3 regions of the Paraburkholderia sprentiae WSM5005 genome follow, and region 2 is predicted to be linked to each of the others. Evidence: predicted binding sites of a transcription regulator. Region 2 holds the regulator's gene; each other region holds the start of a gene.
The links. The regulator LexA, encoded in region 2, represses DNA repair genes until DNA is damaged. The targets are predictions, from matches to a motif close to ACTGTATNNNNATACAGT.

Region 1: a site for LexA is predicted at 1,755-1,772, ahead of imuA (translesion DNA synthesis-associated protein ImuA). Genes of this name have one in related genera too.
Region 3: a site for LexA is predicted at 1,895-1,912, ahead of BJG93_RS11560 (PA0069 family radical SAM protein). Genes of this name have one in related genera too.

What each region holds. Positions count from the first base shown of each region.
Region 1 is NZ_CP017561.2:1,338,724-1,342,921, reverse strand. Features, by position in the region: gene BJG93_RS06150 (Zn-dependent hydrolase) at 1-169, opposite strand, end outside; gene BJG93_RS06145 (TetR/AcrR family transcriptional regulator) at 440-1,135, shown strand; gene BJG93_RS06140 (GFA family protein) at 1,192-1,599, opposite strand; gene imuA (translesion DNA synthesis-associated protein ImuA) at 1,784-2,491, shown strand; gene BJG93_RS06130 (Y-family DNA polymerase) at 2,421-3,890, shown strand; gene BJG93_RS06125 (error-prone DNA polymerase) at 3,910-4,198, shown strand, end outside.
Region 2 is NZ_CP017561.2:1,439,008-1,443,205, forward strand. Features, by position in the region: gene BJG93_RS06610 (universal stress protein) at 219-686, shown strand; gene BJG93_RS06615 (DUF2939 domain-containing protein) at 805-1,422, opposite strand; gene BJG93_RS06620 (hypothetical protein) at 1,542-1,886, opposite strand; gene lexA (transcriptional repressor LexA) at 1,965-2,615, opposite strand; gene BJG93_RS06630 (sulfate ABC transporter substrate-binding protein) at 2,927-3,973, shown strand; gene cysT (sulfate ABC transporter permease subunit CysT) at 4,079-4,198, shown strand, end outside.
Region 3 is NZ_CP017561.2:2,528,939-2,533,136, reverse strand. Features, by position in the region: gene BJG93_RS11570 (D-amino acid dehydrogenase) at 1-1,155, opposite strand, end outside; gene BJG93_RS11565 (Lrp/AsnC ligand binding domain-containing protein) at 1,336-1,824, shown strand; gene BJG93_RS11560 (PA0069 family radical SAM protein) at 1,944-3,119, shown strand; gene BJG93_RS11555 (NINE protein) at 3,153-3,620, opposite strand; gene BJG93_RS11550 (PQQ-dependent sugar dehydrogenase) at 3,817-4,198, opposite strand, start outside.

The DNA.
Region 1 (4,198 bases), 100 kb from region 2:
TGAGGTCACGCCCTTCCTTGTCGAGATCGGTGAGCGCGAGACGGCAGACGCCGCCTTTCATCGTCGCGCCGATCTTCGCCATCGTCATCAGGCTATCCCACAGCCGTTTGCCGTTGACCCGGATCGACGTATCGAGTCCTTGTTTCAACCCTTCGGGTGTCGCATTCATTCGTCTTGCTCCTCTCGATCGAGACGCCTTGCGTGGTAAACCCCGACGCGATGCCTGCTTCCAATCCTGTCCAGTTGGACAGGTTGTAGCTGACTAAAATCATGAAATCAATGTCTTTCGTGCGAGCCCAAACAGTTGGCGATCAGAGCGAGAAGCATGCCATTGCAATGAAGCCGGTCTTCTTCCCGCACCACAACACGGCGCGAATGACCCGGTGGACGCGGGCGCAAAGCAGCTAGAATAAAGCGCGACGCGGCGCCAGGGCTAACGATGAAACACCACGACACACTGTTGAGCGAAACGGCTAACGACGATGCAGCGCCACCTTTGCGGCGTCGCAAGGCTCGGATTCGCGAGAGCAACGAAGCGCATCTTCTGGCGTGCGCGGAGGCCGTGTTCGCGGAGCGCGGCTTCGAAGGCGCGAGCACGGCAATGATCGCCGAACGCGCGGGCCTACCGAAAGCCAACGTCCACTACTACTTCCCGACGAAGCTCGCACTTTATCGTCGCGTGCTCGAAGACCTGTTCGAAGACTGGCATCGCGCGGCGAATACGTTCGAAGGGAGCGACGACCCGGTGGAAGCGATCGGCGGCTATGTGCGCGCGAAGATGGAGTTGTCGCGACGGCGGCCGCTCGGATCGAAGGTATGGGCGAACGAAATCATTCACGGCGCCGGGCACATGCAGGACATCCTCGCGCAACGCGTGAAGCCGTGGCTCGACACGCGCGTGACCGTCATCGACGACTGGGTCGCGCGCGGCCTGCTCGCGAACGTGGATGCGCAAACGCTGATGTACATGATCTGGGCCACGACGCAGCACTACGCGGATTTCGATGCGCAGATACGCGCGCTCAGCGGCAAGCGTGCACTGTCGCGAAAGGCTTTCGGTTCGGTCACTGAACACGTCGTGCAACTTGTGATCCGTGCGTGCGGCGCTAGGTCTCCGTCTGCGAAGAAGACCTAGCAGGCTGCTTGGCGAGCCTTTCCCATCGCGCCCGAAGAGCGCGCCGACCGGCGCAATCAAAGATGCCGCGTTTGCACCGGCGGATTGCCCCAGTCGTTGTGCAGTCCGTCCCGATAGGTGACTGGCGCATTCAACGCTGCGTCGAGATCGAGTTCATCGAGGCACATGATGTTCACGTTGATATACGGATACCCTGTGCCGTTGGGCATGTCGATGCGATCGAATACGTGGACCCCGCAGCGTTTGCAAAACGGGTGATGCGCGACCAGGTTGTTACCCTGGTATTCGTTCAGCACGGCTTCGTCGCAGAGCAGGCGGAAGTCTTCGCGGCGAACCTGCACGTGCCAGAATCGCAGCCTGCTGCAGTAGCTGCAATTACATTTGGACGTGCCCTCGTCGAAGTCGATGCGCGCTTCGAACTTGACGAGTTGGCAATGGCAACTTCCGAGGTACGTGCGCAGCATGGGGGTCTCCGGGGTTGAGGGCCGCTGCAATTATGGACGGCATGACTTCGCGCTGCCAATGCATGAGCCGTTGCAATCGGCGTCGCCGTACCCCTGTCCATGAACCCGCCTCTAAAAAAGTGCCTGTTCGCTATCTCGTAAAAAACATGTAGGATACTGTATATCCATACAGGTATTTTCGTCAATGATAGCCGCCCTGCCAGCACCGGAAGCCATTCATCCGTCCTTGTGGCGGGCGTCCCAGCTGGCCGCTGGCCGCGGCCGCAGCGTCGATACCGGCTATCCGGCCTTGTCGGCGGAATTGCCCGGCGGCGGCTGGCCACTCGGCGCGCTGGTCGATCTGCTCGTGCAGCAGGCCGGCGTCGGCGAACTGCGATTGTTGCAGCCGGCGCTCAGCGCCGTCGGCGAGCGTCCGGTCGCCTTCGTGCAACCGCCGCATACACCGGACGGCCTCGGGCTCAACTACATCGGCCTGTCGCTGCAGCAGGTGCTGTGGATCAATGCGCCGAAAACCGCCGACGCGCTGTGGTCGGCCGAGCAGATCCTGCGCGCCGGCAGTTGCGGCGCGCTGATCTTCTGGGCGCAGCACGCGCAGGCGTCGTCGCTGCGCCGTCTGCATCTGGCCGCGCAATCGTCGGAGACACTTTTCATCATGGTGCGGCCGCTCGCCACCGCGCAGGATGCATCGCCCGCGCTGCTGCGGCTCGCGCTCAGGCCATCGGCCGAAGGTCTCACCATCGACATCGTGAAACGACGAGGGCCCGCTCGCGCAGAGCCCCTGTCGATTCCCCTTCAACCCACCCCCGTTCTGCTTTCCCGACATGCGCGTCTTTCTCGCCGTTCATCTGCCAAAGTTGCCGCTCGAGGTCTTCAGACCGAAGTGGTCGCCTGAGCCCGCGCATGGCTGCGCGGTGCTGGAGAAAGACAAGGTGGTCATGGCCGACCCCGCCGCGCGCTCGGCAGGCGTGCGTCCCGGCATGAAGCGCGGCGGCGTGCTGACGCTGTCGCCGCAGACGGCCATGTATGAGCGCGATAGCGGCCGCGAGGCGGCGGCCCATCGCGAGGTGGGCATCGCGCTGATGCGCTTCTCGCCCGAAGTCGCGCTGCTCGATGAGGCGACGGTCGTCGTCGAGATCGGCGCGAGTCTGCGGCTCTTTGGCGGCCTGCTCGCGCTGTGCCGCGATGCGAAGGCCATCCTCGACGCGCTCGGTTTCAGCGCGCGCATCAGTGCCGCGCCGACCGGCCAGGGCGCGTGGCTGCTCGCGAAGTATGGCAACCGCCGCGTGCTGAAGCTCGCGTCGCTCGAACGGCGCCTGTGCGCCCTGCCGATGCTCGCCGTGCCCGAAGTGCGCCCGTTCGCCGACTGGTTCACGGGCCTCGGCTGCGAGCGCATCGCCGATCTGCGCCGCCTGCCCCGCGCCGGCTTGCAGCGCCGCTGCGGCGAACATCTGCTCGACTCGCTCGACCGCGCGTTCGGGACCGCGCCCGAACTGTTCGACTGGCTCGAACTGCCGCCCACGTTCTCGGCGCGCATCGAGATGCCCGACCGGCTCGAACACGCGGATGGCGCGGTGTTCGGCGCGCAGCGGCTCGTCGTGCAACTGTGCGGATGGCTGTGCGCGAAACAGCTCGCGCTCACCGGCATTCGCCTGTCGCTCGAACACGAGCGAGGCCGCGATGCAATCGAGCCGACCACGCTCGACATCGCACTCGGCGAGCCGAGCTGGCGCGAAGAACATCTGATTCGCCTGCTGAAGGAGCGGCTGCATCGTATCGAGCTCGCCGCGCCGGTGATTGCGTTGCGGCTCGATGCATCGAAGGTCGAGCCGGCCGCGCCCACGTCCGACACGCTGTTTCCCGAACCGGGCGGCTCGAAAGAGGACCACGAGCGCCTGCTCGAACTGCTGGCCGCGCGGCTGGGCGACGAGAACGTGCTGAAACCCGCGCCGAGCGCCGATCATCGGCCGGAGATCGCGAACCGCTGGCTGCCGGTCTCGCAGCCGATCAAGCCCGGCGCGCTGCCGCGGAATCTGCCCCGCCCGACGTGGATGCTCGACACGCCCGTGCGCCTGCTGATGCGCCAGCACCGCCCGTTTTATGGCTCGCCGTTGCGCATGGTGTCGCCGGGCGAGCGCATCGAGAGCGGCTGGTTCGACGGCGAGCTCGTCACGCGCGATTACTTCGTCGCGCAGGCAGAAGACCAGAGCTGCTACTGGATCTACCGCGAACGCGTGAGCAGCCGCGACGCGGAAGAAGAGCAACGCTGGTTCCTGCATGGCCTGTTCGGCTGACAGGCGCGGATGAGCGGCCATGGACACCACCTTCACGATGCTGCCGGCGTATGCCGAGCTGTTCTGCTTTTCCAACTTCACGTTTCTGCGGGGCGCGTCGCACGCTGAGGAACTGGCCGAGCGTGCCGCGCAACTCGGCTACTCCGCGCTCGCGATCACCGATGAATGCTCGCTTGCAGGTGTCGTGCGCGCGCATGTCGCGGCGAAGGACGCGAATCTGCCGTTCATCGTTGGTTCGTATTTCCGGCTCGTCAATGCCGATGGTTCGCCGGCGTTCGGCCTGATCCTGCTCGCCCGCAACCGCAACG
Region 2 (4,198 bases):
CGAGCCTCCGGGAACGCGTAATGCGCGCGTTGCGTGGTGGTGTACCGTTTTGCATTGCGGCATCCGCGCGTAAACGCCGCTTCGGATCGCCCGACGCTTGTGCGGACGGGACCTGCGTGCACCGACTATGCACTTAGCGTTTTCCATCCCTTGCAAGCCGAATTGCGGCGCACCATGATTGATTCAGACCGCGCCTTCCGCGCGAATGGAGAAAACTGATGGCGAGCTACCGGAAAATCCTGTTGTGCTATGACGGCTCGCGCGAAGGCCGCAAAGCCCTGCGTTGCGGTGCCGATCTGGCGTTGGACCTGAAGGCGGAAACGCATCTGTTATCGGTCGTCGACATGCGTTCGAGCATTGCGCAAAGCGCGGGCTTGTTGACGGACGTAGCGTGCGGCAGTTTCGAAAAAACGGCCCGGGAGATTCTGCAGGAAGGCGTGAACTGGCTGACCGAGCGCGGCGTGAGCGCGCAAGGGCATTTCGCGTTCGGTCATCCGATCGACGAGATCGCCAATCTTGCCAACGAGTTGCAGGTCGATCTCGTGGTGGTCGGCCATCGCTGCCGCACCGGTTTGTCGCGTTGGTGGATGGGAGCGGGCAACACGCCGCTGCTCGACAGGGTGTCGTGCAGCATTCTGGTGGCGTGCTCGTCCGTGCAGGAGCAGCAGCAGGCGGCTGCGGCGTAACACGCTAGCCGAGGGCGCGAAGCGGTGTGCCCTCTCATGTAGCCAAGATGTGAACAAAGCTGTCATGTGGCTGGCCTCGGATGGCCAGCCACGCATTCCTTCCGGCCAGGCTTCGATCTCACTCGTTCAGATTGATCGCGGCGAGCTTCCACGTGACGAGACCTTCGCGACGGAAGATTGCCGAATAGTTCGCATTGCCTTCGCCACGTCGGTACGTGACGACGAATTCGTTGAGACTGCGATAGCCGGCCGTGCTTTGACGCCCGGGTGGCGGCGAGCTTGCCTGATTGGCGGTGTCGCCCGCGGCTGGTGCGGCCGGCGCTTCGCCGCCCGCCGCTGGTGGCGCGGACGGTTGTTCACCCGGCATACCGCGTGGGGGCATGCCGTTCAGCAGCGCCGCGACGCCGTCGGGTGTCGCATAGGCATCGACGAGCGGGCCGATCAACGTCACGCCGATCACCGCGCCGATCGTGGCCATCTTGTTGCCGGCGTCCGCTTCGAGCCGTCGTGTCAGCATGGCGCCGACCTGTTGTTTCAGGCTATCGCGCAGCGCGGGAAAGTCCACGTACTGATTGACGGTTTGCGCGTCTCGCGCGTCTGCTGCGCGTTTGAGATTGTTCACCGCGATATACGGTGACGCATAAATAAACCCCAGCGCGGCAACCACGATCACCACGATCAGCGTGATCAGCAGCGGCCGGGTGGCGCTGCCTTGTATACGTTTCGGAATTCGCATCGAATGGGACTCCACGTCAGTGATGATCTAACGTCGACCACGGCGAGGTCGAAACGATCCCATCCCACGCGAAACGCTGAACATCCGAAGTGCGTATTGCATGCGTGCTCAGGATTCGCTCAGGCTTCGAACACCGCGCCGTGCACGTTGGCTTCGTCGGCTATGCAACGATCGATCATACGGCATACGGCGTCGACCGTGCCGACCATGATCAGTCGCGACGGTCCATGGTAGACCCGCACCGGTGCGCGACGCGCAGGCTCGGCGATGTTCAGCGCTGAATTCAGCGACACGCGAGCGAACGCCGGCAACGACGACGGCAGAGCGGAAGCTGCGGCAGGCACGTCGAACAGCGACGGCGTGCGCGTTGCGGGCGCCTCGATCAGCGCGCAGGGCGTGAGCTTGCGCAGATGGCGCAAACGGCCGAACTGGCGAAAAGGCAGCAGGCGGGCAAGGCGTTCCATGAGTCTCTCCAGGCGATACGGCGTAAATGCGGCTTGAGTTGGACAAACCGGCGCAAGCGTTCCGGCGACAGTGAAAGATCAGAATTCGCCGGGGCGGATGAGCCCGACCGCAATCCCTTCCAGCGCAAAATCGGCGCTGCCGGTTGCCACGAAGATGTTGTCGTAATCGGGGTTTTCGGCGATCAGCTCGATGCCGTTCGGCCGGCGCTTCAGACGCTTGACCGTCACGTCGTCGCCAAGCCGCGCAATGATGATCTGGCCGTCCTTCGCTTCGCTGCGCTTTTGCACCGCGAGCAGGTCGCCGTCGAGAATGCCGGCGTCGCGCATCGACAGGCCGCGCACTTTGAGCAGGTAGTCGGGCTTGCTCGAGAAGAGCGCCGGGTCGCACGCGTAGTGCTGCGCGATATGTTCCTGCGCGAGGATCGGACTACCCGCCGCGACCCGACCGATCAGCGGCAGTGACAACTGCATCAGGCCCGCATGCGGGAGCGTGAACTGATGTGGGGCGTCCTCTTGCCCGGACAGCAGACGGATGCCGCGCGACGCGCCGGCTGCGAGTTCGATCACGCCCTTGCGCGCCAGCGCGCGCAGATGCTCTTCCGCGGAATTGGCCGAACTGAAACCGAGTTCGGCGGCGATTTCCGCGCGAGTGGGCGGAAAGCCGGTGCGTTCGATCGCGCGGCGGATCAGATCGAAAACCTGCTGCTGTCGTGCGGTGAGTTTTGTCATGGCCACTGTATGTATGAACAGGTGACTGTATTTTTATACAGTATTCGGCGCATTTCAAGCTTTACTTTAGGTTCGATGGAAGAGGCGCGCTGCGGCGTCGCTTATCGGCGACAGCGCGTCGTTTTTGGCGCGTCAGCAGCCGTCGCATCTGCCGTTACCACTTTTAAGCATTAAAAAATGAAGAAACATTATTTTTAATGATGAAAGCCCTTCGATAGACTGCCTCGGGGTTAGCGCTCATGTGCACGTGACCGCGACGCAGAACAACATCGGACGCTCATCAGCGGACCATCACGCGGAGAAAAATTGAGATGAACTATCGGCACACGGGGCTTGCGGCTCGAACCAAAAAACGGATCGCGGCTCTCGCCGTCGCCGCGGCGGGCGCGCTGGGCATGTTGGGCGCGAGCGGCGTTGCGCACGCCGACACCACGCTGCTGAACGTGTCCTACGATCCGACGCGGGAGCTGTATCAGGACATCAATCAGGCGTTCGGCAAGCAATGGCAGGCGAGGACCGGCGAAACCGTCACCTTCAAGCAGTCGCACGGCGGCTCGGGCGCGCAGGCTCGCTCGGTTCTCGATGGGTTGCAGGCCGACGTCGTCACGCTCGCGCTCGCTTATGACATCAACGCGCTCGCGAACAAGGGGCTCGTCGACAGGAACTGGCAGAAGCGTCTGCCGGACAACGCGTCGCCGTACACCTCGACGATCGTGTTTCTCGTGCGCAAGGGCAACCCGAAGCACATCAAGGATTGGGACGACCTGGTGAAGCCGGGCGTGTCGATCGTGACGCCGAATCCGAAGACCTCGGGCGGCGCGCGCTGGAACTATCTGGCCGCATGGGCGTACGCCGAGCATCAGCCGGGCGGCAACGTGCAGACGGCCAGGGAGTTCGTCGGCAAGCTGTACAAGAACGCCGGGGTGCTCGATTCCGGCGCGCGCGGCGCGACCACGAGCTTCGTGCAGCGCGGTATCGGCGACGTGCTGATCGCGTGGGAAAACGAGGCATTCCTGTCGCTGAAGGAGTTTGGTCCGGACAAGTTCGAAATCGTCGTGCCGTCGGTGAGTATCCTCGCCGAGCCGCCGGTCGCGGTGGTCGACAAGGTCGTCGACAGGCACGGTACGCGCAAGCTCGCCGAGGCGTACCTGAACTTCCTGTATAGCGAGCAGGGCCAGGAGATCGCCGCACGCAATTTCTATCGGCCGCGTTCGAACAAGGTACCGGCCGATCTGACCGCGAAGTTTCCGAAGCTGAAGCTGTACACCATCGACGATTCGTTCGGCGGCTGGGCCAGTGCGCAGAAGACCCATTTCGCGGACGGCGGCGTGTTCGATTCGATTTATCAGCCGCAGTAACGACCGCCGCCTGAATCATAGGCAGCGGCAACAGGGCGCGCTCAAGCGGCGCGCCTTCGGCGAACGAATGACCGCGCGAGCATCAACCATGAATGAGTATCCAGCATGACCACGTTGACCTTCCGCAAGCCGAGCGCATTGCCCGGTTTTGGCCTGACACTCGGCATCACGGTGGCTTATCTGAGCCTCGTGGTGCTGATTCCATTGGCGGCGACCTTTCTGAAG
Region 3 (4,198 bases), 1.1 Mb from region 2:
CGTCCAGCCGAGCGTGCCATGGCCGGTGTTCAGGAACAGGTTCGGCACTGGCGTGCGGCCGACGATCGGCGTGCCGTCCGGTGTCATCGGCCGCAGACCGGTCCAGAACGTCGCCTTGGACGTGTCGCCGCCGCCCGGGAAAAGCTCGTTCACAGACAGCTCGAGCGTCTCGCGGCGCGCGTTGCGCAGCGACTTGTCGAAGCCGACGATCTCCGCCATGCCGCCGACGCGAATGCGGTCGTCGAAGCGCGTGATCGCAATCTTGTAGGTCTCGTCGAGCACGGTCGATACCGGCGCGGCAGCCGCGTTGACGATCGGTGCGGTGATCGAATAGCCCTTTAGCGGATAGACCGGGATCTTCACGATGCCATCGAGGAAGCGCGTCGAATACGAACCGAGCGCGACCACGAACGAATCCGCGCGCACCAGCTCGCCGCCGCACTGTACGCCCGCGACGCGGCCGCCCGCCATCGCGAGCGCGTCGACCGACGTGTTATAGCGGAACTTGACGCCCAGCTCTTCGGCGAGCGCCGCGAGGCGCGTCGTGAACATCTGGCAGTCGCCGGTTTCGTCGCCGGGCAGGCGCAGCCCACCGGTCAGCTTGTGCGACACCGCGCCGAGCGCCGGCTCGGCCCTCGCGAGTTCGTCGGCCGTCAGCAGCTCGTATGGCACGTTCGCTTCCTGGAGCACGGCGATGTCTTTCGCGGCGCCGTCGAACTGCTGCTGCGTGCGGAACACCTGCAGTGTGCCGCCGGTGCGGCCTTCGTACCGGATGCCTGTGTCGGCGCGCAGCGCCTGCAGGCAGTCGCGGCTGTATTCGGCGAGCCGCACCATGCGGCCCTTGTTGACCGCATAGCGCGCCGCCGTGCAGTTCTGCAGCATCTGCCACATCCATTGCAACTGGAACGCGGTGCCGTCGAGGCGGATCGCGAGTGGCGCGTGCTTCTGGAACATCCACTTGAGCGCCTTCAGAGGCACGCCCGGCGCGGCCCACGGCGACGCATAGCCGGGCGAGATCTGGCCCGCGTTGGCGAAGCTGGTTTCCAGCGCTGGGCCAGCTTCGCGATCGATGACGGTCACTTCGTGACCGGCGCGCGCGAGGTAATACGCACTCGTCACGCCGACGACGCCACTGCCCAAAACGACGACTCGCATAGCTGCTCCAGGTATTCGAAAATTGAGTGAGGGCAGCGAGCTCGCCGCTGAATTCGATGTGACTCCATTCAACGAGCTGCAACGCAAGGTGAAATGCCGTTTGCCCAGTGTTAACGGCTATACTATTGGCAGTGAGGCAGGTTTTGTTATCGTATTTTCATCGTTTTCAGAAAAAAGACTATGCGGACCCAGCGCCAGCCCGTGCGGGCTCTCGACAAGCTTGATCACAAGATCCTGCGGTTTCTGCAGCAGGACGGCCGAATGGCGATGAAGGATCTGGCGGAGCGGGTGGGACTGTCGGTGACGCCGTGCATCGAGCGCGTCAAGCGGATGGAGCGCGACGGCGTGATCACCGGCTACTACGCACGCGTGAACCCGGCCGAGTTGGGCGCGGCGTTGCTCGTGTTCGTCGAGATAACGCTCGATCACAAGAGCGGCAATATGTTCGACCAGTTCCGGCGCGAGGTGCAGAAGATCCCCGAGGTGCTCGAATGTCACCTGGTGTCGGGCGATTTCGACTATTTGATCAAGGCGCGCATCGGCGAAATGGCCGACTACCGAAAATTGCTCGGCGACATCCTGCTGCAGCTGCCGGGCGCGGTGCAGTCGAAGAGCTACGTGGTGATGGAGGAAATCAAGGAAACGCTGACGATTGCAGTGGGCGAGTAACTGCGTGCCCGCTGACCGGGCTAGCCGCGCATTACGCGAGCAAACCAAGTGCTCGACAAACTGCGTAAATACTGTATATTTGTACAGTATTTACGCAGTTTCTTTTTAGCGCTTCCTCAATGCTTTTGCTTGCGTGGCCCGCCGTGGATGACGCCGACACCTCTGACATTCCCGAATTTCCGATCGCGCCGCCGGCGCCTCGCAAGGGGCGCGGCGCGGTCACGAACCTGCAAGGCCGCTACGAAGTCGACCAGCGCGAGGCCGTCGACGACGGCTGGCAGACAGCCGACGAAGACGGTGAGCCGAAGGTCCTGCGCACGCAAGTGTTCGAGGAGCGCGCGAAAACGATCCTCACGCGCAATGCGTCGCCGGACATTCCGTTCAACGTGTCGCTCAATCCGTATCGCGGCTGCGAGCACGGCTGCATCTATTGCTTCGCGCGGCCCACGCATAGCTATCTGGGCTTGTCGCCCGGACTTGATTTCGAAAGCCGCATCTACGCGAAGATCAACGCGCCGGAACTGCTCGAGCGGGACCTATCGAAGAAATCCTACGTACCGGAGCCGATCGCACTCGGCGTCGCGACCGACGCATGGCAACCGGCCGAGCGAGACCTGCGTCTTACGCGTCGGGTGATAGAGGTGCTCAGCGAGCGCAACCATCCGTTCGCGGCGATCACCAAATCGTCGCTGATCGAGCGCGACATCGACTTGCTCGCACCGATGGCGGAGCGCGGGCAATTCATGGCGGCGATCACCATCACCACGCTGGACGCCGATATCGCACGCACGCTCGAGCCGCGCGCGGCCACCCCGTCGCGCCGGCTGCGAACGATCCGTACGCTGAGCGAGGCGGGCATTCCGGTCGGCGTCAGCATCGCGCCGGTGATCCCGTTCGTCACCGAACCGGACCTGGAGCGCGTGCTCGAAGCCTGCACGCAAGCGGGCGCCAGCAATGCGAGCTATATCGTGCTGCGGCTGCCGTGGGAAGTCGCGCCGTTATTCAAGGATTGGCTGAGCGCTCATTTTCCGGAACGGGCCGAGCGCGTGATGAGCCGTGTGCGCGACATGCGGGGCGGCAAGGATTACGACTCGTCGTTTTCGACCCGCATGAAGGGGGAGGGCTTATGGGCGGATTTGCTCAGGCAGCGCTTTCAAAAGGCCGTGTGCCGCTTGGGGCTAAACGGGCGCGAGCGCGGCATTCTCGACATGTCCCACTTTCGCCGGATCGGGCCACCACGCCCCGAGCAGGCAAGCGCACAGGCGCGCGACAATCCGCAACTTAGGCTTTTCTAGCGCTGGAACGCCTGCTGGTCCCGATACGGGGAATTACTGCGAAATCGACCTGGCCGCTTCAAGCTGACTTTCGAAGTAGGTCTGGAAGGCGAACGCGAGACTGGTCATCAGTAGAAACGCACCGATCAGCAGCGAAAAAATCACGACGAAAACGACCGTCCAACCCGAGCGGCTTTTGCGTTCTGTGTGAGCGTTGAATTGCGCATCCCATTTCTGATCCGGACGCAGCCCGTAGACGAGCGCCGCCAGAAACGCGGCAAACAACGAGACCGCCCCAATCGACGCGAGCACCCAGCCGAGGATCGACGCACGCTCTGACGCGATCAGCAGCATCAGGCCGGGAATGCCGATCAGCGTGCCGAGCAGGTGCGCCCAGCCGTAGATGTCTCGTGTGCCGTACAGATAGAAGCGGTGGGCGCCGAGGCTGCCGAACAGGAACGCCAGCGCGGCGGTGAGCGTCTTGGATCTGAAGCGCGGGGAACTCGAGGCGACGGTGGACATGAACGCGTGGGCAGAGTGACAGGCAGTCGAAAGGAGCGGCGCGCCGCGGGCGCGGACCGACGCGCATTCTACGCCTGCGGCCGGCGCGTGGTCACGTGGAGGGCGGACGCCCGGGCTGAAGGCGGGGGCGGCGGGACGCGCCAGACCTGGCTCACAGTAAGCCTGAACGTCAGCCGAATACGCATGCATCCACGTGCTACGGCGCCGCATACGTGACGCGATAGATCGCGCCGGCAGTATCGTCGCTGATCAGTAGCGAACCGTCTGGCAACGGCAGCACGTCGGCGGGGCGGCCCCAGACCGATTCGCCGGGTTGTAGCCAGCCTTCGGCAAAGACTTGCTGGCGCGCGTGCTTGCCGTCCGGATCGGTGATGACGCGCACGATCCGGTAGCCGACTTTCTTGCTGCGGTTCCACGAGCCGTGCTCGGCGATGAAGATATTGTTGCGGTAGTCGGCCGGAAACATCGGGCCGTCGTAGAAGCGCATGCCCAGCGCCGCCACGTGCGCGCCGAGCTTGACCACCGGCGGTGTGAATTCGCTGCACGAATGATCCTTGCCGAATTCGGGGTCGGGCGTG